One region of the Shewanella sp. 1180_01 genome, then DNA from elsewhere that is predicted to be linked to it. Evidence: predicted binding sites of a transcription regulator. Region 1 holds the regulator's gene; each other region holds the start of a gene.
What was found. The regulator LexA, encoded in region 1, represses DNA repair genes until DNA is damaged. The targets are predictions, from matches to a motif close to TACTGTATNNNNATACAGTA.
Positions count from the first base shown of each region.

Region 2: a site for LexA is predicted at 5,011-5,030, ahead of umuD (translesion error-prone DNA polymerase V autoproteolytic subunit). Genes of this name have one in related genera too.
Region 3: a site for LexA is predicted at 4,389-4,408, ahead of FW758_RS21960 (YebG family protein). Genes of this name have one in related genera too.

Region 1 is NZ_VXCT01000056.1:19,350-27,050, reverse strand. It holds gene FW758_RS20490 (ribonuclease T2 family protein) at 50-1,219, shown strand; gene FW758_RS20485 (VOC family protein) at 1,300-2,073, opposite strand; gene mtr (tryptophan permease) at 2,223-3,479, opposite strand; gene plsB (glycerol-3-phosphate 1-O-acyltransferase PlsB) at 3,479-5,902, opposite strand; gene lexA (transcriptional repressor LexA) at 6,063-6,683, shown strand; gene FW758_RS20465 (cell division inhibitor SulA) at 6,680-7,192, shown strand; gene coxB (cytochrome c oxidase subunit II) at 7,595-7,701, shown strand, end outside.
Region 2 is NZ_VXCT01000004.1:59,190-66,890, forward strand. It holds gene FW758_RS04200 (LacI family DNA-binding transcriptional regulator) at 1-1,008, shown strand, start outside; gene FW758_RS04205 (3'-5' exonuclease) at 1,131-1,757, opposite strand; gene FW758_RS04210 (ribosomal protein uL16 3-hydroxylase) at 1,977-3,134, shown strand; gene umuC (translesion error-prone DNA polymerase V subunit UmuC) at 3,306-4,580, opposite strand; gene umuD (translesion error-prone DNA polymerase V autoproteolytic subunit) at 4,577-4,996, opposite strand; gene FW758_RS04225 (SLC13 family permease) at 5,275-6,666, opposite strand; partial or broken gene FW758_RS04230 (AraC family transcriptional regulator) at 6,747-7,588, shown strand; gene FW758_RS04235 (hypothetical protein) at 7,633-7,701, opposite strand, start outside.
Region 3 is NZ_VXCT01000068.1:876-8,576, reverse strand. It holds gene pepN (aminopeptidase N) at 1-535, opposite strand, end outside; gene prc (carboxy terminal-processing peptidase) at 620-2,665, opposite strand; gene proQ (RNA chaperone ProQ) at 2,694-3,320, opposite strand; gene FW758_RS21965 (GAF domain-containing protein) at 3,602-4,060, opposite strand; gene FW758_RS21960 (YebG family protein) at 4,078-4,377, opposite strand; gene FW758_RS21955 (paraquat-inducible protein A) at 4,585-5,217, shown strand; gene FW758_RS21950 (paraquat-inducible protein A) at 5,219-5,836, shown strand; gene FW758_RS21945 (MlaD family protein) at 5,823-7,701, shown strand, end outside.

The sequences.
Region 1 (7,701 bases):
CGCACCACAGGATTGACCCGACTTACTGCAGCAGAAAGGATTCCATCACATGACCAAGCCATTTTGTTTGACCATCCGCCGGATATGGCCGCAAGCACTTTCCCTTAAAAGCCTATCGCGTACGTTACTTGCGGCGTTCGGTTTATGCGCTGCGCTAATCATTTCAGCAGCACCTGCCGTTGCCGCGCCCGCAACCGGTGAGTTCGTTGCCGATAAACGCTGTGAGCTATTTCAATCGAAAAATAAGCAGACGAATCCAGATCAATGGCAGAGCAATATTGGTGAGCGCTATCCGGTACTCGAAATCCTCGGCAACAGCGCCAAACCTGATTGGCTGCGAGTGCGCACCAACGCAGTGAAGTCTCCCATGCGGTGGATCAGTGGCGCTTGTGGTCAGTATCTTTCCAATGTTGCAGGCAGTAATGTATCGACACCTGCAACAGCGGTAGAACCCGCGCAAACCACTACAGCATCGGATATCAAAGCCAAAAGCCTAGACGGCCTTAAAGAGCATGGCACACCAGAGAAACGCCAAGGGGATCAATGCCGAATCGGCGGTGAATTTGACGCCAACGTGCTGGCATTAAGCTGGCAAAGCACCTTCTGCGAACTCTATGGCCGCCGCAAAGCCGAATGCCGCGCCCTCAGCCAAACGCCAGAATCGAGCCAGTGGCAACACTTCAGCCTGCACGGACTGTGGCCGAATAAACAACAATGCGGCACACGTTATGGCTATTGCAGCACAGTCAAACTGCAACCAAATGATTTCTGTACTTATCCTGAGCTTGAACTTAACCCATCGGTGCGCAAAAATTTAGAAGAAGTCATGCCAAGCGCCCAATATGGCACCTGTTTAGAACGCCACGAATGGTGGAAACACGGCACTTGCCGTAGCCAAGACCCTAACGAGTACTTTTTATTGGCAACCCAGCTGACCCAAGCGGTCAATGCCTCGGCATGGGTACAAAAATTTATTCATGAAAACATAGGTAAAAGTGTCAGTAAAAGTGAGTTAAACCAAAGTTTTGATATCAGCTTCGGTCAAGGCGCTCACACTAAAATGAGTCTAGAATGTGGCAAGGGATTACTGAGTGAAATCCGCATTAATTTGCCCGAGGTCATTAAAGCCTCAGACTCCTTGCCTAGCCTACTCGCCAAAGCTAACAAGGCAGGCAGAGGCTCCTGCCCTGAGACAATCATGATTGATAATGCCAATTAAACAAATGGTTAGACGAATAAAAATGGCGACTAAGTGTCGCCGTTTTTAATCTTAAATGTGACTCGTCCTAAATATAGCTGTCACATCTGATTAAGCTTGATTACCGCAAAGGTGGCACCTTGGGCGTCGGCTATCACAGAGAATCTACCCACATCGGGGATATCACTGGGCGGAATGCACACTTGCGCGCCTAACGCTTGGGCTTTTTCTGCAAATGCATCGCAATCGGCTACTGCAAAATAAAGCAGCCAATGGGGAGATATATCGCCCCATTCGGGCATGATGGTCATCATGCCGCCGATGGATTGACCATCAACTTGCCACTCAGAGTATTCGATGTCCGGCATGTCGCTGGGCGAGTTAGTCCAAGGGAATATTGTGCAGTAAAAGGCTTCTTCAGCGCGTGGTTCTTTACATGCCAGCTCAACCCAGCAAAGGGTATTGAGTTCACCCTGACGGCGAGCACCGGTATGATTCTTCGCTTGCCACAGCGCAAAACGTGCGCCCTGTGGATCGCTCACCTGCGCCATCACGCCCGCATCAGCAACAATATGCGGCCCCATGTGCACTTGGCCACCCGCCGCTTGAATCGCTGCAATGCTGGCATCCATATCATCAACGGCAAAGTAGACACGCCAATGGCTAGGGATCTGCGACTCTGACTCGGGGATTTGGTACATGGCACCTAAATCATCCCCCGCTAAATTGAATAGCGAAAAATGACCTTCTGGGATCGGCATGTCAACTGAATCCCAACCAAATAACGCTTGGTAGAATGTCTTAGCAGCTTGCCAATCGTGGCTTGCGAGTTCAACCCAACATGCATGTCCTTGTGCGTACTGAGTAATTTTCATCATTTGCTCCTTCGTTTTTACAATCATTCGAGTTAAGCCTGAGTTCGGGCTTCTGTCCAGTGTCGGGATAAAAAAGATCTGCAGAATTAAAACTCAATCGCCAAATACAAAAAAGCCCTCACGCAGAGGGCTTAAATCATCGAAAAAAATTAGGAATATTGCGGCAGTAAATTTGCCATCGCGAGCAAATGACAAGCACCCGTGACTATGCCAAATAACACCACAAGAATAATCAGCGGCGTACCGCCTATCACTCTAAAACCTGTGCTCTCGGGGAATAACTGCCGTGATTTATAGGCCATCAGCGCCGGGACGATTACCGCCCACACTGTCGCCGCTAAAGCCGCAAAGCCAATCGCCACTAAAAAGCCGTCGGGGAACAGTAATCCTAAAATCGTCGGCGGCACAAAGGTCACTAACGCAGTTTTCATCCGGCCCGAGCGCGAATCGTCAAAACCAAACAAGTCGGCGAGATAATCGAACAAACCTAAGGTTACCCCTAAGAAAGATGAAGCCACGGCCAAGTTAGCAAACAGGGTCAACATACTGTTCAACCAGCTACTTGCCATCACTTCAGACAAAGCGCCCACCAAGACACCCATATTGCCGCCTTGGGCAATAATGTCGATAAACTGGCTGCGGGGAATATTGCCCATAGTCGCCACTAACCAACAGGCATAAATCACCAGCGCGATAAAGGTGCCGACGAAAATCGCCTTGATAATGGTGGAAGAATCTTTGCCGTAATACTTCACTAAGCTGGGGACGTTACCATGGTAGCCAAAGCTGGCAAGACCAAAGGGTAGCGCCGCCCACAGATAAGGTGAAAAGCTATTATTACCATCGGGTTCGAGCAACTTAGTCACATCGATTTCGATCAGTAAATTGCCAATAGCAAGGAAGAAGGTAATGATCATACCGCCGAGCATAATCGTGGTAATGCGATCCACGGCCTTAGTGCTGATCAATACAATACTCGCCAACACTATGGCAAACACCAGCCCAGCAACACTTTGCGGTAACTCAATTCCCATGCCCTGCAAGCTGTGGTTTACAATCGAACCACCGCCGCTGATATAGGCATAAGTCAAAATATACAGCACGAAAGCGATAGAAACACCGTTAACTATCCGCCAAAACTGCCCTAAGGTTTGCTTGCTTAAGGTGTCAAAACTAGCACCGGGTTCGAAATGCAAATTGGTTTCGAGTAGCAATAAGCCCGACATCAACATGCAAAACCAAATGCCCAATAACATTAAAATCGAATAGCCAAACCACATACCTGCACCGACCACGGGCAGAGAAAACATCCCTGCACCTACGGTCGTGCCAGCAATAATCATGGCGCCGCCGAGCAAGGACTTACCTGCGGGCTTATGCTTAGCCGCATTCATATGATTTGCCATTAAACTGTGTGCTCCGCGGTGACACTCGCCACTATCGTTTGTTTCACTGACGGACGTAATAAGCTATTGGCTTGATCTCGTATGCGATTGATATTGGACTTATCTTGGTTATCCGCTAGATATCCCAATTCTTTGAGCTTAACGCTCAAGGTGCCGTAAAGTTTTTTATCATAGAACTCAGGCGCGGTAATGCCATGTAAAGCGCCTAAACGCTGGGCGAGTAGATGACTCTCAGACTCAAGTTCTGAGCGCTCCATCTTAGGTCTGTTCGCTAACAGATTGAAAATTATGGCATAGCGTTGCAGAGTCTCGCTCACTGAACTGGCTAACAATAATAGTTGGCTAGTGTGTTCAGGCACGACAGTTAAGGTATCAGTCTCAACCACTAACCCTTGTTCAATGAAGAAATCCAGCACTTGACTGACATAGGCAGGTACATCCTTAATGCCCATGAAGAGTTCGGCTTTCAGCAGTGGATAAAAATCGGCAACGATTGACACAACTTGCTGACGCGGGATCTGCTCATTATGCGTTAAGCAGCTCGCAATTAATGACGGCACAATAAATAAGTGGATGATATTGTTACGATAGTAAGTCATAGACACTGCCTGACTCGCCTCGATAGACACGATTTCACCTAAAGGATCGGCGCAAACAACAAACTTGTTCAGCTCTAAACCTTGCTGCACTAAATGCTTACCATCACCTTCGGCAACCGAAGTATAAGTAGTGTAAGGCACTTTTTTGAGTAGAGTCAGATACAGATCAAGCTGACGTTCCAGCAGACTGCGCTCTAAGGCATTTTGATCTGTGGCCAGCAACACTAAACTCGTCAAGGTCACCGAACTCGCCGCCGCCGCATCGTTGATATTCGTCATCACTCGATTCGCCAGCACGTTTACCGCTGGCGTTAACCAGCTTGGTTTTTGCTCAGGATCATCGGCCAACTCAGTACGCCAGTTTGGCGCGCGCTCATTTAAGAAGTTTTGCAGAGTAATCGGCTCGCCAAAGTTCACATACCCTTGGCCGAAATTACCCAGTTTGCGAATCGCACCAAACACCTGCCACACAGATTCTTTTTTCTTTTTCTTACCACTTAACTCTTTATGGTACGTCGCCACTTCCATCACATGGTCATAGCCTAAATACACAGGCACTAGCGTGACTGGACGCTCGATACCGCGCAGCACGCTGTTCATCGTCATAGCGATCATGCCGGTTTTTGGCGCCAATAGCCGACCGGTACGTGAGCGGCCGCCTTCGGAGAAATATTCCACCGAATAACCTTTAGCAAACAGTTGATCTAAATATTCACGGAATACTGCGGTATACAGCTTGTTGCCATTAAAACTACGGCGGATAAAGAAGGCACCACCGCGACGGAACATAGGTCCAGCGGGCCAGAAATTGAGGTTAATACCGGCAGCAATGTGCGGCGGAACCATGCCTTGATAATACAAAATATACGATAACAGCAGGTAATCCATGTGGCTGCGATGACAAGGCACATAGACAATCTCGTGGCCATCATGGTGCAACTGGCGAACTTGCTCGGCGCCTTTAATGTTGATCCCGCTGTAAAGCTTGTTCCACAACCAAGTTAAAAAACGCTCGGCAATACGCACTAAACTATCTGAGTAATCTGCTGCGATTTCATCGAGATACTCAATAGCCGTCTCGCGCGCTTGGGTCTCAGAAATCTTTTTGTTGGCCGCTTCTTCTTGAATCGCTTTACGCAAGGACTCGGATTTGAGCAGCGAATGAAACAGTGCTTGGCGATTTGGCAGCACAGGCCCTGTCATCACCTTACGTTGACGGCGGAAATGCACCCGCGCGACCCGCGCTAATTTATGGGCAATCCCCATGTCAGTGCCGTGTTCGTCGGCCATGTATCGCAGAGATACCGCATTTGAAAACTGTACGAAGTTATGTCGACCTAAGAATAAAATCATCAAGCATTTGCGCAGCCAAGTCGGGTTTTCCCGCTCAAACACAGCCGCCTTCATAGTGTCGTCTTCTTTCCCTGGCGTGCGGCCCCAATACAGGCTCACGGGCACTAGTTGAATGTCTAATTCAGGGCGTTCCTTATGCACGGCCAACAAACGCATAAAGCATTCGAGGAAAGGCTCGTTACCGGCACGCTCACCAAACAGCGGCTTACGCCCTTGAAGGCAGACAACCCGAGGCGCAATCACACCATTTGCCACTAAAGGCTCATAGGGGCTCGGTAGTCCTAACTTAGCCGTTATTTCACTCAGGGCAGCGATGTCACTCAGCGATTCCGTTTTCATCACATAAGCAAGGGGTCTGGAGGCATCCAGATTCAGATCGGCAAAGGGATCCTGAGGCACAACAATAGTGTGCACTAAGTGTTTTTGGATCCAGCGTAATGATTTCAACCAAAGAGAGTCGTGTTTAGGCATTATTCTTATGCAATTAAGTACGTTTACTAGCCCGGTAGAATACCAGACTATGGGTAATATTCGCTAATTCTCTCCAACATAGCTAAAAAGTGGTTAATACTTGCGCTGCAAATAATACTGTATATACTAACAGTAACTGTATAGAAAAACAGGAAACACCATGAGACCTTTGACGCCACGCCAAGCTGAAATTTTAGAGCTAATTAAACGAAATATTGCCGATACTGGCATGCCACCCACTCGGGCAGAAATCGCGACCCGTTTAGGTTTTAAGAGCGCCAATGCGGCTGAAGAGCATCTTAAAGCGTTGGCGAAAAAGGGCTGCATTGAGATCATGCCAGGCACATCGCGGGGCATTCGTCTGACTGCGGAAGTCGAAGAAGTAACTGAAACAGGTTTACCGCTTATCGGTCAAGTAGCCGCTGGCGAACCTATTCTCGCCCAAGAACATGTTGAACAGTACTACCAAGTCGACCCAAGCATGTTCCATCCCGCCGCCAATTTTTTACTGCGGGTTAAAGGCGACAGCATGAAGAATATCGGCATTCTCGAAGGAGATTTGCTGGCAGTTCATAAAGTACAACAAGCCAGAAATGGTCAAGTGGTTGTCGCTAGAGTCGACGACGATGTCACTGTTAAACGTTTCGAAAAAAAAGGTAATGTGGTCTATCTACACGCCGAAAATGAAGACTATTCCCCGATTAAAGTGGATTTAGGCTATCAAAGTTTAACAATTGAAGGACTCGCCGTCGGTGTGATCCGTAATGGAGATTGGCTATGAACAAACTACTTGGCAATGCACCCCGCCACCCGGGCTTGTGGCTCGATGAAGTACGTGATGCCGACTATGACTGGCACCATGCACCTATCGCCTGCATGCCAACTAAGACTCAAGGTCGCCAAGAATTAATCCATCTGAGCGCGCAACTCGCCCAGTTAAGCCAACAGGGCCGTTGGTTAGTGCTCATCAACCCACCGAGTATTGGCTACAAACAAATGCTCGCCAACGCTGGCGTGCGTATGGATAGAGTCTTGCTGGTGCACGCGAAAGATGAAGTGGAAACCCTGTGGGCGATGGAAAAAGCCTTAACAAGTGGTACGTCCAGTGCGGTTATTACTTGGACCCAATCATTAGATGCACGCGATAATCGTCGCCTGCAAATTGTCGCTAAAAGTGCCCGCGCCATGGGCATAGTGCTAGAAGACGTAAACAGTCACTTACATGGCGACGTACGCATTGAGCAAGGTAGCCTCTTCGGCCAACAATCTTTTTTTAGTGCTGTACATTAAATATTCATTTAATTTTTTACCTTGAAAGCCGCCTCGCCTATGAATGTGAGGCTTTTTTTTGGCAATTTTTCAGACAATTAGATAAATAAGTGATCTTGATCAATATTTAAACAGCAAGTATGGTTGATTTAGTCGGCGATGATATATCGCCGCCCGTGGCAAATAAATCGAGCCGTAATCGAGTTCAAAATGCCACTAAAAATAGAGAACAGATTTATTTCAGTCGTATGTGCCAGCGTGGCTAATACCAGCAGTAACAATACTTAATTAAAAGTAACAGCCGCCAACGCACGTTGAAGTCAAAAACGCTTTTTTGGGAACTGAAGAGTTTGCATAGAGTTGAGACTTACTGTGTTGCTCTTCTTTGTAGTTGCTATTCGCAATTGGCAGAGGAGAAGTCTTGTGAAGCAATTGTTGTATTGTTTACTCGTGGTGTTATTCGCACCACCGTTGGCCGCCGCGGACATGCGGTTCAACATGACCCCTGGCGTAACCGAGATCAGTGGCAA
Region 2 (7,701 bases), on a different contig from region 1:
TCCCAGTCTACGGTTTCCCGTGCCCTTAGAAACAGTCCGTTAGTCAATTTAGAGACCCGTCAACGTATTCAAGCCATTGCTAAAGAGCTGAATTACAAGGTTGATAAAAACGCCAGTAATCTTCGCACCCAAAATAGCCATACCTTAGCGCTGTTATTGTGTGAAGACCCCACCAATGATGACTCGTTAATCAATCCCTTTTTTCTGTCTATGCTAGGTTCAATTACCCGAGCAACTGCGCAGCAGGGTTATGATTTACTTGTTTCTTTTCAGCAATTATCCAGCGATTGGCACGCCGATTATGAAGACAGCAATAAAGCCGATGGCATTATTCTGCTCGGTTATGGCGACTATATGGATTACGAGCAAAAGCTGGAGCGACTGTTAGCGCAGAATACCCATTTTGTGATTTGGGGCGCCGAGCATAATAATAAGTCTGTGTTGTCGATTGGCTGTGATAATCATCAAGGCGGCTTGATTGCGACAGAGCATTTGATTTCCCTTGGCCGTAACGCTTTTGCCTTTTTAGGCGATGCTTCGAGCCACAGCCCTGAGTTTAGGGACAGATATTTAGGCCATGTGAAGGCGCTACAAACGGCGAATATTCCCGTGGATCGCACTAAGCAAGTGTCGGCCATCAGCACAGAAAGTTCAGGCTACGATGCCGCTATGGTGTTGATTGCCCAAGGCGCTAAGTTTGATGCGATATTTGCGGCCAGCGATTTGATTGCCATCGGCGCGATTCGGGCGTTGAAAGAAAAGGGCATTTCAGTCCCTGAGCAAGTGGCAGTTGTGGGATATGACGATATTCCGGTGGCGAGTTTTGCCAATCCGCCATTAACGACCATTAAGCAGAATACCCAATTAGCCGGTGAGATCTTAGTCGACAGTGTACTCAAACTTATCCGCGGACAAGAGGTGAGTGCGCAGCTTATTCCGACAACCTTAGTGGTTCGCAGCTCCTGCGGCATTGATAGCGCGCCGCTTAAGCCGTTACCGCTAGCATAATGTTTTTGTCGGCAACCGATTGAATCGTTAATTTTACCTGTTGAAACTAAGCTGATGGAACAAAGCCGATAATCCTAGGATATATCGGCTTTTTACTATCATTTAGCGGCGTTGTTTTTTGATCACTTGCCTGCGTATTGACGCAAAAATTTTGGCACATCTGCTTTGGTTTTCTTCGCTAATTTTTGCAGTAATTCAAAGGTTGGTGAGCAGAGTCCAAACTCTTGTTGAAGGTCTGCCAGCATAGCTAGCCACAAATGGCCGGTCATTTCGGCATCGGCTAAGGCACGGTGAAAGGTGCCATCGGTTGGCAACTGTTTATAGCGCACTAAAGTCCCTAACTGATGATTGGGTGCCGCTTGATACAAACGTCTCGCCACCAGCAAGGAACAGCCAAATTGCCCAAGATAACGATGGCGAATTTGGGCAAACTCCGCATCTAAAAAGCGCTGATCGAACGCCGCATTGTGGGCAACTAAATTGTGATCGGCGATAAAGTCCGCAAAACGCGCCATCACTTCATTGCAGGGCGCCGCGTCTCTGAGCATTTGATTGCTGATCCCTGTGTAGTCCTCAATAAAGCGACTTATTCTAAATCCTGGGTTCATTAATTCAGAAAATCTTTGGGTGATCACGCCGTCTTCAATCAGCACAGCCCCGATTTCAATCGCGCGATCCCCTTGATTGGGCGACAGCCCCGTGGTTTCAAAGTCGAGCACGACCAAAGTGTTAGCAGCTGATGTAGGCATAGATCTTACATGGACTCAATAAATGATGTGTCAGCATTAGCGCTGTTTGTGGCGAAATGCTTTTTGATAAGCCGATTGTAATTCAATACGTTAGTAAATTCACTATCACATTGATGCTGACAAAAGACTTAATGCTTTGTTGATCCGGTCGAGCTTTCTTGGTTTCGCTTCCTGTTAGCATTTGCTGCTATGAATAACAGTTTGGTTTGTGAGCAACCCATGCAACTCGATATTAACGGCTTAACGCCCGCGCAATTTCTAGCAGAGTATTGGCAGAAAAAACCCTTGGTGATCCGCCAAGGATTCAAGCATTTTCAAGATTTAGTTTCGCCCGAAGAATTAGCTGGCTTAGCCATGGATGAGCTGGTGGAATCTCGGCGGGTGTACCAACAAGCTGGCCAATGGCAGGCGGAATTTGGTCCCTTTGATTCCTACGATCATCTCGGTGAACGGGATTGGACTCTGATCGTCCAAGCTTTGAATAACTGGGTGCCCGATGCGGAGGCCTTGATCCAATGCTTTGATTTTATTCCGCGCTGGCGTTTAGATGATGTGATGGTGAGCTTCGCGACGCCAGGCGGTGGCGTGGGGCCGCATATCGATCTGTATGATGTGTTTATTTGCCAAGGTTCAGGACGTCGCCGTTGGCGTGTGGGCGATCTGGGGCCGCACAAAGAGTTTGCCGCCCATCCCGCTTTGCTGCACACCGAAGCCTTTGACCCGATTATCGATACTGAGTTGTTGCCTGGCGACATCCTTTATATTCCCCCTGGATTCCCCCATGACGGCATAACCTTAGAGCAGTCTTTGAGTTTCTCTGTGGGTTATCGCACCGCCTCTGCCAAAGATATGATAAGTGCTTTGGCCGATCATTTGTCTGAACAGGATTTAGGCGCACAGCAGATTTCAGATCCAGACCGCGAGCTGACCACCCGCAGTGGTTGTGTCGATAATGGCGATTTAGCGCGGTTACGCACCCAACTGACCAATATGCTGACCGATGAACTGGTGAGCGAGTTTTCGGGCCGCTATTTAACTCAGTCAAAATGCGCCTTAGATTTACCCGATGAGCCATTGGACATCACGCAAGACGAAGTGCTCGCTTGGCTCGATGAGCAGCCGCTTATTCGCCTCGGCGGGCTGCGCTGTTTGTATTTTGATATTAATGTGGCACAGGGCGTTGTCTATATTAATGGTGATAAGTATCAGCTTTCAGCCGAATTGGCCGCAGTGATCCCATTACTATGTGATAGTAATCAGTTGGATAAAGCTGCCTTAGCCCCTTGGTTAGCCCATGCTGATTTGCTCACGCAACTTACCGAGTGGGTGAATCTAGGCTACTGGTACTTTGAAGATCTCAGCGATGAAGAGTGTTAAGGCGGAATGAGCCAAAGCTTGATGGGTGTTAATGCCGCTTTAGCGTTAACACCCAACGGGGCTTAGCGGTATATGTTTTTTAGATCTAGATGGGTTTTAGTGTTATATGGATTTTAGCGTTAGGTGGGGTCTGTAATTCGCAGGCGGTCATTTAGCCACTGGATTTGTTGATTATTTCACTATGGGTAATTGTGCCCATTGGGTGGTGTAACGAGGGGAAAGCTGCTCACGCTTCATTCCCCAAGTCGGGTCAATACCTTGTCCTGCAAACCAAATTTTTCCATGACCGCTGTGGTTCACTTTATCGAGTAATTGCATCAACTCCTTGCTTTTAGGTCTAGGCGTGACGTCATCGAATAATCCGAGCTGAAACACGCCTGCACCAAAAAAATCCCCTAACATGACACCGGCCTTTGCATAGGCATGACCTTCACGCCAAATGCGTTGCAGTAGGCTTTGGCCAAGGGTGACAAAATCACGCGTATCATTGCTGGGGCGAACTAAACAGCCCGACAGTGATTTGCTGTACTGGGGAGTTGCATCGCTAAAAGGGCTAGTACGGACAAATACCGACATTGCTTTAGCGTACTGGCGCTCGGAGCGCAGTTTTTCACAGGCCCTAAAAGTGTATTCATTGATTGCCTGTTGCATCGCTTCTAAATTATCAATACGGCTGCCAAAGGATCGGGAGCTGATAATTTGTTGCTTAGTGGCGGCGACCTCTTGTATGTCATCACAGGCAATGCCGTTAAGTTCGCGTACCGTGCGCTCGACGGTGACAGAAAAGGTGTCGCGGATAAGCTTTGGATGCGCATCCGCCAATTGCAACGCGGTATTTATACCCATGATGTTCAAGCGTTTTGTAAGCCTACGGCCTATTCCCCAGACTTCGTCGACAGGGATAAGCGCCATCAGCCGTCGTTGGCGTTCACGGTCGCGCAAGTCAACCACGCCCCGCGTTGCGGGATAACGTTTCGCGGCATGGTTTGCCAGTTTAGCGAGGGTTTTTGTCGGTCCAATGCCGACGCAAACACTGATCCCAATCCACTGCGGTATCCGTTGATAAATATCTAAGGCAAGCTGATGAATATCAATGCATTTATCGAGACGAGAAAGGTCTAAAAACGCTTCATCAATACTATACACTTCTACTTTCGGTACCATTTGCTCTAAGGTGGTCATGACTCTATTTGATATGTCGGCATAGAGTGCATAGTTGGAGGAGAATACCGCGACGTGATGCTGGCGGAGTTGGTTTGCGATTTGATACACAGGCACCGCCATCTTGATGCCAAGTTGTTTTGCCTCTGCCGAGCGGGCGACGACGCAGCCATCGTTATTGGATAACACTACAATCGGCCTGCCAGCTAAATCTGGCCTAAACATCCGCTCACAGGATGCATAAAAATTATTGCAATCGACGAGGGCGAATAGTGAGGGCGTCATTTGAGCTTTTTCACCACGTTGGTCACCACCCCAAAGATGTTTAACTCAGACTCATCATTGATGGCAATCGGGGAGAATAAGGCATTACGTGGCAGCAATTGCACCACAGGGCGCAGTTGTAATTGCTTTACGGTAAACTCACCGTTCACCGCTGCGACAACGGTATCCCCGTGGGCCGGCTGTAATGAGCGATCCACCACCAAAATATCACCGGAGAAAATCCCCGCTTCGATCATCGAATCCCCTTGGACTTTGACAAAAAACGTGGCGGCGGGATGCTTGATGCATAACTCATTGAGATCTAATGTTTGTTCTACATAGTCTTGGGCTGGTGACGGAAATCCTGCGGCAATCAAGGAGCTAAATAGCGAGAGCCGATATTGGGTATGTTTGGCGAAGCGGCCTAGGATCATCATAATAAATCACAGTATACTGTACGTATGAACAGTATAGTCTAACAATGAAACTTATCGAAAGAATTTATGTGGGGACAGTTGTGTTATCGACCCAAGCGCAAAGATGCACTTGTTGTAAGCTGTGTGCTGATCGTATGCGCTGTAGAGTGTCGAGTGCTGGGCAATTGATGATGGCTGCTCTAAAGCACCCTTGGCGGCGTCAATACCGCCAAGGGTGAGCGTTTCGTCAATTTAATTTAGTTAACGCATTTTAGTTAGCCCGCTTTAGTTAACGCAATTTAGTTAATCCAACCGAGCCATAGCCACCACAGATAATCCAGTGGGATAAGTGCAATTAGAGTGATTGCCGCCAGCGGTAAGGTGATGTTAAGTAGTTTGCTTAAGGGCTCTTGGGATAATTGCATCGCCAAAATCAACGGGGCAACCTGATAAGGAAAAATCACGGTTGAGAAACCGATCACCTGCGTCATTAATACTGCAGGAGTGGAGAAGCCAGTTGCATTGGCAAAATCTGCCGCCATGGGGGACAACACTGTCGGCACACCTGGAACCGTTGCTACCAATCCCGTCAGCGTCCCCATCAGCGATAACGACATGAAATTCAGAAACGATGCCCCTTGCTGCAATGGTAGCCATTCACTGAACAGTTGGCCTAGCGCAGTGCCAAGTCCAGATTGATTGACCAATGCTCCCAGACCTAAGGCCGCCGCGACAAAAATGACGGTCGCAAAATCCACCGAACTATTAAAACTCTTAGGCTCAAGCACTCCCCATTTGGGGAGCAATAACAAGATAGCGGTGGTCAGTCCAACCCACGCCGGATTGACCCCGTGCAGTGAGTCTGTCACCCAAAACAGTAAAGTGATCGCAAGTAATACTGTGACTTTCTTTTGCATACCAAGGTTATAAGCTTCTGTTTCAATAATGCGTTCAGGCTGGTTTTCATCAATTTTTGCAGGAAATAGGAAGACGACTAGCGCCACAATCAATATCGATTTGAGCAAACCAAGGATCGGAAAATGCAGCAAGAGATACTCGGTATAACCAAAGTGGATATTGAATAGATTCTCGCTGGAACCCGCCAATATCATATTGGGAATATTCGCGGGCAACACGGCAAAACTGGGCATGTTACACGCCAGTGCCAAGGCGGTCGCAATGCCTATCCGCCCATGACTACCACGAGCAAAACCGACTTGCTCAGCTAACGCCATACCAATTGGCACCATGACCACCGCACGGCCAACGGATGAGGGCATCACAAAGCCAAGCAGCACGGCACTAAAGACCAAACCCGCAATCAAGCGTGGATAACTTGTGGTCAGTATGGGGGCAATCAAACTGGCCATTCTGCGACTTAAACCAGACTGAGTGATGGCACTGCCAATCACAAACCCTGAAATGATTAACCACACCGCAGTCGAGCCGAATCCTGAAAAAAGTACACTCGGCTCAATGAGTTTGAAAATGGTGGCAAGGGCAAAAAATATTAATCCCGCCATAAAGGGCGGGAAAAAACCTGTACTCCAAAACATTAAGGTCACTAATACTACGCCACCGCTATAGGAAAACACCGCGGGATGCTGACTCAGCGGAAAAAGTGCAAGTAAAGTAGCGATCAACAGTGCACTGAAAAACGCTAGCGGTTTAACGTCAATAAAACGTTTCATGTTTACCGACCTATTGGGTTGAATACGTAAAAGATGCCAACTAAGATAGCTGACTTAGTTTGGCGTTTTAAGAGGGTAATATGTCAAAACCTGTTCCTAAAGCGACATTATTAACGCCCAGTGACGTGGCGTTTATCACAGATGCCAATCGACCTGTGCTAACCCATACTCGCAATATGGCGGCGGAAGCGGGCATCGAGCCTCATTCTCATCCGCGGGGCAGCTACTTTGGGCCGCGAAAGGCTTGTTACGTGTCCGCAGCGACAATGCCGTCTGGGTGGTACCTTCAACCCATGCGGTGTGGATCCCCTGCAATTTGCCCCATCAAGTGAACAGCGAAACCCACGCCCACACTCGCAATATCTATATTGATCCTAGCTATGATGTTAGGCCACAGGATACAAAAGTGGTGATGGTGACGATGACAGCGCTGATGCGCGAACTGGTGCTCAAACTCTGTGAGAGTTCACACCTTTTAGGCAGTGGACAACTGCATCGGCTGGGTTTGGTTGCCATTGATGAGCTCGAAACTCTGGACAGCCTAGATGCTCATTTACCCGCAGGCTCAGATCCAAGACTCAGCCGCTTGATCCAAAAGTTGATCCGGCACCCAACAGTGAATTACACCCTGACCGAGTTAGCCGAAATGGGCGGCGCGAGTGTGAGAACGATTGAACGACTATTCAAAGCTGAAACTGGGCTCACTTATCGACAATGGCGGCAAAGGTTTCGTTTGTTAAATTCGCTTGAAAGCTTAAGCCAAGGAGAGAGCACGACTAGGGTGGCACATAGTCTAGGTTATCTGAGCGTCAGCAGTTTCAGTGCGGCTTTTAAAATGCAATTTGGTTGCACGCCGCAAGATTATCCGCAGCATAAGCTGATGAAAAACAGGAAAAATCAGTTTACTCCCGCGCAAGAATAAACTGAGTCAGCCATAACAAATATCTATGTTTTGTATATCGATTCTTATAATTGGCCAGTCAGAGTGGAGTTAATATTCGTGCTATCTTGTGGGAGTCGAGTAACAAGCTCCGC
Region 3 (7,701 bases), on a different contig from region 1:
GAAACGGATCTTGCCAGCAAACATAATGGCGACCGCCCTCCAATTCGCCTTGATCAATCAAATTACCGTTACTCAGTAAAAACGGGAATGCGGCTCTATCGGCTTCGATGCGCACAGTATATTTGGCTAATACATCGGGACGGTCGAGGAAATAAGTGATCCGTCTAAAGCCCTCAGCCTCACATTGCGTGCAGTAGGCACCATCGGACATATACAGGCCTTCAAGGCTCGAATTGGCCTCGGGATCGAGCTTAGTGACGATGTTCAGCTCAAACTCATCAAGCGCCGTTTCTAAGACTAATTGACCCGCGCTAACATGGTAAGGCACTGCCTCGCCGTCAACCGTCAACGAGATCACAGTTAAGTCTTCACCATCCAACACTAGGGCTTGGGTATGCTTAGAAGCGCGTTTTACCCGACTTATCGCCTGCACCTGAGTCGCATTGCCCGCCAGATTAAAAGCTAAGTCAATCGTGTCTATCGTGAAGAGTGGCGCTTGATAATCTTTTAAGTATTTTGCTTGAGCTTGTGTCATTTCGATCCCTTTAACGCTGATCTAAATAAGAAAAAACGCGCCATAAGCGCGTTTTGATATTGGATAAATCGACTCGACTAGCGCCTACTTAGCACTAGTTTTAGCCAGCTTTTGCGCATCAGCCATATCTAAAGTGATATAAGCCGTTTCATCTAAAAATGCGTCTGGCAATTCGGCTTCGTCCTTAATGTCTTCCATTGATTTAACCGGTGCTAAACCATTGGCGACTCGGCGCTCGTTCGTTCTATCGAGGACTTTCTTCTCATCGGCTTCGCGGGAGGCAATGCGCTCACTTTCAACCAGAGAAACTGTCTTCTCTTTGTGGTGCTTTTTAAAGTCGGCAATATCTTGATTGATATAAGCAAACTCTACACTGCTTTTGATGCGGTTAAGGTGCTTGGCCTCAAGGCTAGTCACTAACTCAGGCGTCACATCATTGAGCGTGCCATATTGTGCCATTGGCACTTTATCCCAAGGCAAGGCATTTTTCTCTTCAGCTTCACCGTACTCACCTGGCTCTAACGCACTTGGGTAAGCAATGTTTGGTGTCACACCTTTAAGCTGAGTGCTGCCGCCATTGATCCGATAGAACTTTTGAATCGTGTATTGCACATGACCAATTGGCTTTTCATACATGTCGTAGATACGGCCTAAGCTCTTATGCTGCTGCACTGTACCTTTACCAAAGCTAGATTCACCGACAATTAGCGCGCGGTCATAATCTTGTAGCGCAGCAGCAAAAATCTCAGAGGCTGAAGCACTGTAACGGTCAACCATCACAGTCAACGGGCCCGCATAACTGGTTTTGCCATCGTTATCACGGTGCGCAGACACACGGCCATCGGCATCACGAATTTGCACCACAGGGCCCATATCGATAAAGAGTCCCGTCAGCAACACGGCTTCTGTTAATGCACCACCACCGTTACCCCTAAGGTCGATGACTATGCCTTCAACTTTGGCTTCGTTTAACTTCACTAGCTCTTTTTCAACGTCCTGTGACAGATTCATGTAGAAACCAGGAATATGGATCACACCGACTTTGCGATTAGCGTACTCGCCGTCTTTAGGTTCAATCACCTTAGAGGTTGCCGCTCTGTCCTCAAGACGAATTTTATCGCGTACTAAGGTAACGTCGAATGGCTTAGCATTCGAACCGCCTTTCTTCGGTAAAATTTGCAGTACGACTTTACTGCCCTTAGGCCCTTTGATCAGATCAACCACGTCATCTAAACGCCAGCCGATCACATCAACAATTTCACCGCCTTCTTGACCGACGCCGACAATCTTGTCTTCCGGCGACAGTTTTTCGCTGCCAGCCGCAGGGCCACCAGCAATTAAGCTTTTAATAACAGTGTAATCGTCTTCAAGTTGCAGTTGAGCACCAATCCCTTCAAGGCTTAAATTCATTTCCATTTGGAAACGTTCAGCATTGCGTGGTGACAGGTAACTCGTATGCGGCTCAATGCTGCGTGAGAAGGCATTCATCACGCCTTGGAACACGTCTTCACTGTTGGTTTGAGTCAAACGTTTGATGGCGTTGTTGTAACGCTTTTGCAGGATCTCAACAATCTCAGGCCATTTTTTACCTGTGAGTTTCAGATTTAGCGCATCGTATTTAACACGTTGACGCCATAACTCATTGATCTCGGCTTGATCTTTTGGCCATGCCGCATCGTCACGGTCATACTCATAGGCATCGCCAGGGGCGGAGAAATCCATCTCTTTGTCCAGAAGGGATAAAGCATAGACAAAGCCTTCATAACGACGCTTTTGGACGATATCAAACATTTTATAGGCAGGCTCAAGTTCACCAGAACTGAGCATGTCATCGAATTGGGTAGCATAAGGTTTAAAGCTATCGACATCCGCTTGGGTTAACACATTGCGGCGATAGTCTAACTGCTGCAGGTAACGGTCAAAAATTTGCGTAGAAAAGGCATCATCAAGATTAAATCTATGATAGTGCGAACGAGTGTATAAGTCCGTTACCCTTTTGCTCGCGACCTTATGTTGCGCTTCCTGCTTGAGAGTGGGTAACTCGCTGATTTGAATCGTGGGTGGTACGGCCCAAGCCGAGAATCCGACAAAAACAGTGGCGATCGAGGTAGCCAAAGTGAGTTTTCGCATCAACAAGTTACTCCGTTTTAAAAAATGATTACAGCAGGATATGTTCTGCTCTAACTTTAATCGTTAGGCCACTATCAAGCTGAACATGAATATCTTCCTTGTTAATATCAGTAATCACACCGGCTACGGGTGTCATACCTAACTTAACATTGACGCGTTGTTTTTTCGTTAAATCAGTCAATTGTGCTTGGACATAATTTACGACTGGCGCTGCTTTAGGCGCAGGCTTAGCAGGACGCTCAGTTTTAGCACGTTGAGGAACAGCCACCTTTTTAGGTGCTTTCTTCGCCGCAGGCTTAGGTGCGAGTGCTGCACGTTTCGCTTTCGCTTTATCCTGACTCTCTTTCAACATGGCTTGAGCATGGTCAATGTGCTCTTGCTCTAACTCGCCGCAAGGTTCGCCATCCAGATTAACGCGTTGTGCGCCCGCTTTAACGCACTTCAAATAGCGCCAGCTGCTGGTGTAACGTCTTAAGGCAACTCTGAGCTGAGTTTTACTGACTTTAGAATCATCAGCCAACCTTTCAGCCAAATCTTGAAACAATCCGATTTTTAATGGCTTAGTTTCACCTTCAGCAATAAAGCACAAAGGAAATGTTTCATACAAATACGCCAAAATTGCATTGGTGTCGGTCAACTTTTCTGTTGATTCCATCATTACTTCCACAGTCAAAAAGGGACATCGATTCGAGGTGATATATATCAACTTCTTACGTGTCGTTTATCTTCGTTAAACTCAATATTGAGTCAACGTACAAATTAGCATCCTAGCCGCGTTTACTAAAGTTAAAAAAATATACCTTAACAAATTTTTACAGCTCAAAACACTAAGCTTATTCATTGCATGCCAATCAAACCAGCTTAATGCGTGCAGGCGCATATTATAAGGCGCACGCCACCGATTGCGACTATGAATTATGCGTTATTGTACGCAAATTAATCAAATAGGCAGTTTTCAAAACTTTTAACCAGTAATTCCAGCCCCTTTTGGTCTTCTTCGTCGAAACGATCGAAGATTGGGCTGTCAATATCGAGCACGGCAACCACGTTACCTTGAGCACAAACTGGCACAACGATTTCAGAATTACTGGCAGAATCACAGGCAATATGGCCATCAAATTGATGAACATCGGCCACTCGCTGGGTTTGATTGGTGAATGCCGCCGTACCACACACGCCTTTTCCTAACGGAATACGTGTACAAGCCACTTTACCTTGAAATGGGCCTAATACGAGTTGTTCGCCACGCATAACGTAGAATCCCACCCAGTTCAGCTCAGTTAAATTATCATTGAGTAAGGCTGAAAAATTCGCCATTGCCGCAACAAGGTCGTCTTCCCCTTCCAACAAGGCCAAGGCTTGACGGTTAAGTGACTCATAAAATTTCGATTTCATTACATTTCCTAACAATTTTATTCTGCTGCTTCGGTCTTTTTAGCCGCTTTTTTCGCAGCAGGTGGATTCGTTGGCGTACTATTAACCTGAACGACACCTTTAAGCAAGTTCGTCAGCTCATCTTTATTGTTAGCAAAATAGAATGCGAGCTTTTCGCCCACGCTTTCATCTATACCTAAATCAGCTTTTTGAATGAAGGGGATAAGGTTATCGGCGATATCGAGCATCTTATCGTAGGCATCAGCCTCCTTCTTAGATGTGAATGTCATCTTTTCAACCCCTTCTCTGACCACGACAAACTGTGTTATTACTGCCATGACTGCCCTCGCACTGTTTTTATATACAGTAACTAGAGTGACATAGATTGAACTTGTGATGCAAGTGTTCTGATTAATCTGATATTATTAGCGTACTTTCGTTGCCAAGATTATAAAGCGCTAGACTGTGCAGAACGGCTGATTAGCACTACACTTTGCACCGATCTCGCTGTTATTACTCCTATTTAGGCTAATATATATTTTTATATGCATGAAAACGCAGCAGAAAATTCAGTAATCCTTTGCCGTTCCTGCGATTTAGCAGTCCGCAAACGTGCCTTGCCAAGCGGTGTCAGAGCCCTTTGTCCCCGTTGCAGCACTGCACTTTATGACACTCCTTACTGCTCTGTAAATGGCATGCTCGCCCTATGTATCTCGGCACTAGTATTTTATTTTCCTGCCAATTTTTTACCCGTACTCGAAATTCACTTTTTCGGCAGCATTCGCACCACCACGGTTTTTCAGGGCGCATTTGCGGTATTTGACCAAGGTTATTGGGTCGTTGGTTTAGCCGTGCTTGCCGCCGCTGTGATTGGCCCAGGCTTATTACTGTTATCGATACTGACGCAGATTTTGATTGTGAAATGGGGACTGAGTCATCTTTTTTGGCGTAACTCATTAAAGCAATTATTGAAGTTTCATGGCGTATTGTCGCAGCTCACTATGCTAGAAATTTATGTGATCAGCTTTTTGGTTTCATCGTTCCAGCTTTCTGATTTTTCGGATATTTATTTTGGTATGGGCACATTTTGCTTCACTATGTTGTTTCTCGTGACTTTGTTTCTGCAACGAGAGTACGACTTAGAGCACATGTGGACGTTATTGGAAGGTCATCGCTGATATGAAGCAACAAGGTAAAGATATCGGCCTGTGTCTGTGTAAGGTCTGCCGCCAGCTCAATAGTAGTGACCTCACCCACTGCCAACGCTGTGAAGCTGAGTTGCAGGTCAGGGACTATTCTAGCCTGCAAAAAAGTTGGGCTTTGTTGATTACCGCAGCCATCTTGCTGGTGCCAGCGAATATTTACCCTATCACTATGCTGACCAACCAAGGGCAAGTGCGGCACGACACGATTTTTTCGGGCATTTTGCATCTAGTGCATTCAGATATGTTGCCCATTGCCGTGATAGTTTTTACCGCCAGTATTTTAGTGCCATGGATTAAAATCATCGGCTTATCCATTTATCTGTGTGCGATCAGCTTTGATATTCCGATTTCAAAAAAGAAATTGATGGTGGGTTTTCACATCATCGAATGGATTGGTCGTTGGTCAATGCTCGATTTATTTGTCATCTCAATCACAGTGGCATTAGTGAATATGGGACAACTACTCGACGCTAAACCCGCGCCTGCAGCGACCGCATTTGCCTTGGTTATTCTGTTAACTCAGTTAGCCGCAAAAGTGTTAGACACTCGTTTACTCTGGGATCGATTGGAACCTCAAGATGACACAAATTGAATCGCCGAAAGTTGTAAAGAAAAAACTCTTTTCGCCCATTTGGCTGCTGCCTATTGTCGCGTTGGCATTGGGTGCGTGGCTGGGCATTAAGAGTATTAAAGAATCGGGCGTTGAAATTCAAATTCACTTTCCGAGCGCAACTGGGATTGACGTAGGTAAAACCTTAGTCAAATACCAAGGCTTGACTGTCGGTAAAGTCAAAGACATAGGAATAGATGAAGATCTCAAGGGCGTAAACGTTAAAGTCATGATGGACTACCGTGCTAAGCCTTTCTTAAATAAGGAGACCCTCTTCTGGCTTGTTACCCCTAAGGCCAGCATCACAGGCGTTGAAGGCTTAGATGCACTGTTCTCAGGTAACTACATTGCGATTCAACCGGGCAAAGGTAATGCATCAACTTTCTTCGAGGCTGAGCGCCAACCGCCGCCGATGCAAATCGGCTCAGAAGGTGTGATGGTCGAACTGACCTCAGACAAACTCGGTTCGTTGGATGTTGGCTCGCCAATATTTTTCCGCCAAATTCCCGTGGGCAGTGTGGTCAGCTACCGTTTAGATGGCAATCAAAGAGTCATCATCAGCGCTTTTATTCAAGAGCAATACGCGCGATTAGTGAAGAAAAACTCTCACTTTTGGAATGTCTCCGGCGTAAAAATTGATGCATCACTGACTGGGGTTAAAGTCAGCTCTGAGAGTTTGGCATCCATTCTGGCTGGCGGCGTGAGTTTCAGCTCTGACGATAAAGCGGATATTGCCAAAAACGGTGACATTTTTTCGCTTTATGATTCAGAAACCACAGCCCTTGGCGGCATAGAAATAAACCTGACCATGGCTGATGCTAACGGTGTCGACAAAGGCACTCGCATTGTTTATCGCGGCATCAATATCGGCAGCATTTTAAGCAAACAACTCACCGCCAATGGCGTAATAGCTGTGGCGAAGTTTGAACCTCAATACGGTTCACTGTTAACTAACGACGGGGTGTTTTGGCTTGAAGGTGCCGATATTTCCCTTTCAGGCATAAAAAATCCAGAGCGTTTACTAACGGGCAGCGTGATCAACTTCCTGCCGGGCATTAATACAAAAACGGCGATGCCAAGCAGTTTTGCCTTACAAGCCAAAGCGCCTGATTTACTGCAATCGAAGAAGCGTTTCTTGACCTTAACCTCAGCCGAAAACATGGGCATTTCAGCGGGCGCCGAAGTTCGCTTCAAGCAAATCCCCATTGGCTCAGTGCTTGCGGTTAAGTTAACCAAAGATTTATCAGCGGTGGAATACCAACTCGAGTTACAACCTGAGTTTGCTGGCCTAATTCGCAGCGACAGCTATTTTGTCCCTGAGTCGGCATTAACAGTAAAAGCATCACTAGAGGGCGTGTCAGTCAAAGCAAGGGATTTTACGACGCTCACTCAAGGTGCGGTTAGCTTGATCCAAGGCCACAGTGATACACCACTCGCCGCCAACAGCGCCCTCACCTTGTTTAGCTCAGTGGATGCCGCGACAGCCTTTTATGATCGTCAGCAACAAGTTCATCTAACCTTAATCAGTCAAGATGGCGCCGATGTCAGCCAAGGCTCACCGATTTACTATAAAAAGATGCAAATTGGCACAGTTGACTCAGTGAATTGGCAAAGTAAGACCGAAGACTTTGCTATCAAGCTCGCTATCGACAAACAATTCCAGCCCTTGCTGAAAAAGCCGAATGTGTTCTGGCGTAACAGCGCCGTGGATATTAGCGCCAGTCTTGCGGGCATTGATGTTGCGGTCGCACCGCTTCAAGGAGCATTAAAGGGCAGCATCAGTCTGGGATTGCTTGATAGCAATGACAAAGCCAGCAATGCAGCTAACTTAAAACTCTATGAGAGCA